Regions from separate parts of the Alkalihalobacillus sp. R86527 genome, predicted to be linked through region 1. Evidence: riboswitches for the same ligand, from Rfam matches in the RefSeq annotation. Region 1 holds a riboswitch; the other holds the start of a gene.
What was found. Region 1 has a riboswitch for S-adenosylmethionine ahead of SJY16_RS04415 (methionine ABC transporter ATP-binding protein). Riboswitches for the same ligand answer to the same signal wherever they lie in the genome.
Positions count from the first base shown of each region.

Region 1 (2,474 bases):
TTCACTCAATCGACTAACTGGAAAAGATGTTTATTTAAAGATGGAGAACCTACAGCGTACAGGTTCGTTCAAGCTACGCGGAGCTTATAATAAAGTTTCGAAGTTAACGGATATAGAGGCAGCGAGAGGGATTGTAGCTGCTTCAGCAGGAAACCATGCTCAGGGAGTAGCACTCGCTTCGAAAGGAATCAAATCAAGAATTTTCATGCCGACTCATACTCCGTTAAGTAAGATTGAGGCTACGAAATCATACGGTGCTGAGATTGTTCTTGAGGGCGAGTCCTATCATGAAGCTTTCAAAGCAGCACAAGACGATCAACAGAAACGAGGCGCTACATTTGTACATGCCTTTGATGATGAAGATGTTATGGCTGGTCAGGGGACGATTGCACTTGAAATCATGCAACAGTGTCCTGATCTAGACGGCATTCTAGTTCCGGTTGGCGGTGGCGGTTTATTGGCTGGAATGGCAGTTGCGATCAGAGACTTTTTTCCTCATGTGAAGCTTATCGGTGTTCAAGCTTCTGAAGCCTCAGCCACATGGAATCGTTTCCAGGGATTGGGGACAAGTAAATTGTCTTCAGCAAAGTCGATTGCAGATGGAATCTCTGTGAAAGAACCAGGTCAAAAGACTTATCCGATTATTGAAGAACTAGTCGATGAAATGGTTACTGTGAGCGAAGAAAGCATAGCGTCAGCCATAATCTTTATGCTTCAACGTCAGAAAACCCTTGTCGAAGGAGCGGGAGCGGCTTCAGTTGCAGCACTCTTAAGCGGTGCAATAAAAGGTAAGAGAATAAGCGCGGTCATTAGTGGCGGTAATGCAGATGTAGAGATGATCTCAACTTATAAAAAGCTTTCAGCTGAAGCAAACAATAGAAGCGAAAATCTAAAGGTTATTTAAAAATTCAAACTTTTTACTCATTGATTGACACACTAAAAGTCCCATGCTAGAATTCGATTTAGTACTTAACCAGAGTAACGTGTTAATAACTAAATATCTCTTATTCAGAGAGGTGGAGGGACTGGCCCTGTGAAGCCCGGCAACCAACAAACAACTTGTTTGAGAAGGTGCCAATTCCTGCAAAGCAGTTGCTTTGAGAAATGAGAGGAAGACATCGATTTTCAAGTGCCTTTCTGCTCATAGCGGAGAGGCATTTTTTAATATGAAGACGTGTCAACAACTATGATTCATGGGACATCGTACCTAAAAAGGATGTGTGCAAATGATTGAGTTAAAAGGGATAAAAAAGACCTTCTTTGCAGCTTCTGGCCCAGTGGAAGCGGTGAAGAATACTGATCTTACAATCAAAAAAGGCGAAATTTTCGGAGTAATCGGATATAGTGGTGCTGGTAAAAGTACATTGATCCGAATGTTGAATTTACTAGAGAGGCCGACTGAAGGTAGCGTAACGGTAGATGACAAAGCGTTATCTAAGTTGAAGAAAAAAGATCTTCGATTGGCAAGACAAGAAATAGGAATGATTTTTCAACACTTTAATATTCTCTGGTCACGTACTGTAAAAGAAAATATTGCGTTCCCACTTGAAATATCTGGTGTCCCGAAAGAGAAACGTAAAGCTCGCGTAGCAGAGTTAATCAATCTTGTTGGGCTAACTGGGAGAGAAGATGCTTATCCTTCACAATTAAGTGGTGGGCAAAAGCAACGAGTTGGAATTGCGAGGGCGCTTGCTAACAATCCGAAAGTGTTACTTTGTGATGAAGCAACTTCTGCTTTGGATCCGAAAACAACGGATAGTATTTTAGATTTGCTAAAGAAAATTAATAAAGAGCTTGGGTTAACGATTGTGTTAATCACCCATGAAATGCACGTAATAAGAAAGATTTGTCATCGTGTAGCAGTCATGGAAGGTGGAAATGTTGTGGAAGAAGGACCAGTTCTTGATATTTTTCATCATCCACAGCAGCCGATCACCCGAGACTTCGTTAATCAGTTGAGTGAACCTGAAGAGATGAAAGAGTCGATTACCCATTTAAGTGAAGGAGCGGATGGGACGCTCGTACAATTTACTTTCGTGAAAGGTGCTACTGGCTCACCGCTCGTAACGCAGTTGATTAGAGAATTTCAAATCGAGGTAAACATTATTCAAGGTAAAGTCACCCATACTCAAGATGGACCGTATGGCAAGTTATCCGTCTTACTCAAAGGAGATCAAGCGGCCATCGATAACGCATTGGATTATGCACGAGGGCAAGTGAAAGTTGAGGTGATTCCAAATGCTTAGTTCATTATTTCCTAATGTGCGTTGGGAGGATATGTGGGAAGCATCATTACAAACAATCTATATGACTGCAATATCCGTTTTTGCAACGTTCATTCTCGGCATTGTTCTAGGTCTTCTACTTTTCTTAACTTCAAAAGGAAACACCTGGGAAAACCGGTTTGTTAACGGAATCGTTGCAGGGGTGGTCAATCTGTTTCGTTCGATTCCCTTCATTATATTAATTATTTT
Region 1 is NZ_JAXHBW010000001.1:869,353-871,826, forward strand. Features, by position in the region: gene ilvA (threonine ammonia-lyase) at 1-904, shown strand, start outside; SAM riboswitch class I at 1,002-1,111, shown strand; gene SJY16_RS04415 (methionine ABC transporter ATP-binding protein) at 1,227-2,246, shown strand; gene SJY16_RS04420 (methionine ABC transporter permease) at 2,239-2,474, shown strand, end outside.

Region 2 (2,474 bases), 210 kb from region 1:
ACTTGTATTATCATAATCAGGAACTCTCGATTTATTGTCTACTGCGACATTCTCAAGAACGGTTCCGAATCGGATAGCATCCCAAATTTGAGGCTCTTTCTCACGAGATAAATTAATACATTTGGCATAGCAACCACCTTCGATGTTGAAGACACCGTTCATTGACCAGCCATGTTCATCGTCACCAATTAAGCGACGGTTAGCATCTGCTGAAAGCGTGGTCTTACCCGTACCTGAAAGTCCAAAGAAGAGAGCGACATCGCCTTCTTTTCCAACATTTGCTGAGCAATGCATAGATAAGATGTTTCTTTCAGGAAGTAAGTAATTCATAACAGTGAAGATCGATTTCTTAATCTCACCAGCATACTCAGTTCCTCCGATTAAGACCGTACGTTTTTCAAAGGAAATAATGATAAACGTTTCAGAGTTCGTGCCGTCTTTATCAGGATCTGCTTGAAAACCTGGTGCAGAAATTACAGTGAATTCAGCATCATGTCCCTTTAGTTCTGTTTCATTTGGTCGAATAAATAATTGGTGTGCAAACAAATTGTGCCAAGCATATTCGTTGATAACCTGGATGGGTAGTCTTGCTGATTGGTCAGCTCCTGCAAATCCTTTAAATACATAAAGGTCTTTTTTCTCTCCCAGGTAATCCAGAACTTTAGTGTAAAGGCTTTCAAAATGTTCTGAAGAAATAGACTGGTTCGTTTCCCAGTTAATTTTGTCTTTAACGGATTCTTCACGGACAATGAACTTGTCCTTTGGAGAACGCCCGGTATATTTTCCTGTTTCAACACGAAGAGCGCCAGTGGATGTTAATGTCCCCTCTTTCATCGAAAGCGAACGTTCAACCAGTTCTGAGACTGATAAATTTACATGAGGAGTATTCTTATTTAAAATGGCATCCAAAAGTGGTGAAGAGAAGGAAGCTGTTTTCATATGTTAAACCCATCCTTTATCATAAAATTTCATTCAAGATCCTTACTGAACTTGTTTAACTCAAAAATAGTATAACACATTCATTCAATTATTCTATACTAATCTATGGATTTTTTACTTAAATAGTGAAAAAAAGGTGGTTACCTATCCTAATTAGGGCTTGTGTCTTTGGATTGACAGAGTAAGCGAACTGCGATATTATATTTCGAGAATGGATACTCTTATCCCGAGTAAGCGGAGGGACAGGCCCTATGAAGCTCAGCAACCAACTCCTCAATATTGGATTAAGGTGCTAACCTGCAAGACTAGCTGTCTTGAAAGATAAGAGGCGAAAGGCAAGAGATATCAGCTCCTTTCCCTTTATGATGAAGGAAAGGGCTTTTTTAATGTCGTTTTTGGGGAACGAAAGCGTAATATAACCGATTAAAATTGAATTCGATGTCTCGTTTCGACAACAATATTAGGGAAATGAGTACCGTATCCATTACACTATATTAAATAGGAATGAATCCTTAAGGAGGTACTTGAGTGAGTAATCGTCGTTTGTTTACTTCTGAATCAGTAACTGAGGGGCATCCAGATAAAATATCAGATCAAATTTCTGATGCAATTCTGGATGATATTCTAGCGCACGACCCTAATGCGCGTGTTGCCTGTGAAACTACAGTCACAACTGGACTTGTATTAGTATCCGGAGAGATCACAACATCTCACTATGTAGATATTCCGAAAGTAGTCCGTGAAACGATTCAATCGATCGGGTATACACGTGCTAAATATGGTTTTGACGCTGAGACTTGTGCAGTGCTTTCATCGATTGATGAGCAATCTGCAGATATTGCTGCTGGTGTTAACGTGGCTCTTGAATCACGTGATGGTCACATGTCTGACGATGAAATTGATGAAATCGGCGCTGGTGACCAAGGTTTGATGTTTGGATATGCTTGTAATGAGACTCCAGAACTCATGCCTCTTCCAATTTCTTTAGCTCATAAGTTAGCTCGTCGCTTAAGTGAAGTAAGGAAAGATGAAATTCTACCTTATCTTCGACCAGATGGGAAAACACAGGTTACAGTAGAGTATGACGAAGAAGGTAAACCGGTACGTATTGATACGATTGTAGTATCTACACAGCACCATCCAGAGATTTCGCTTGAACAAATTCAGAGAAATATTAAAGAACACGTCGTTAAACCTGTTGTTTCACCTGATTTAATCGATGAAAACACCAAGTACTTTATCAATCCGACAGGGCGCTTTGTAATTGGTGGACCACAAGGTGACGCAGGATTGACTGGTCGTAAAATCATCGTTGATACTTACGGTGGTTATGCACGTCACGGTGGTGGTGCATTCTCAGGTAAGGATGCAACGAAGGTTGACCGCTCTGCAGCCTATGCGGCACGTTATGTAGCTAAGAATATTGTAGCAGCAAAACTTGCTGATCGTTGTGAAGTACAGTTGGCTTATGCTATTGGTGTAGCTCAACCTGTATCCATCTCAATCGATACGTTCGGAACGGGGACAGTATCTGA
Region 2 is NZ_JAXHBW010000001.1:1,081,813-1,084,286, forward strand. Features, by position in the region: gene pckA (phosphoenolpyruvate carboxykinase (ATP)) at 1-939, opposite strand, end outside; SAM riboswitch class I at 1,158-1,267, shown strand; gene metK (methionine adenosyltransferase) at 1,468-2,474, shown strand, end outside.
Region 2: linked by a shared signal. The riboswitch ahead of metK (methionine adenosyltransferase) and the one ahead of SJY16_RS04415 (methionine ABC transporter ATP-binding protein) in region 1 are both predicted to bind S-adenosylmethionine.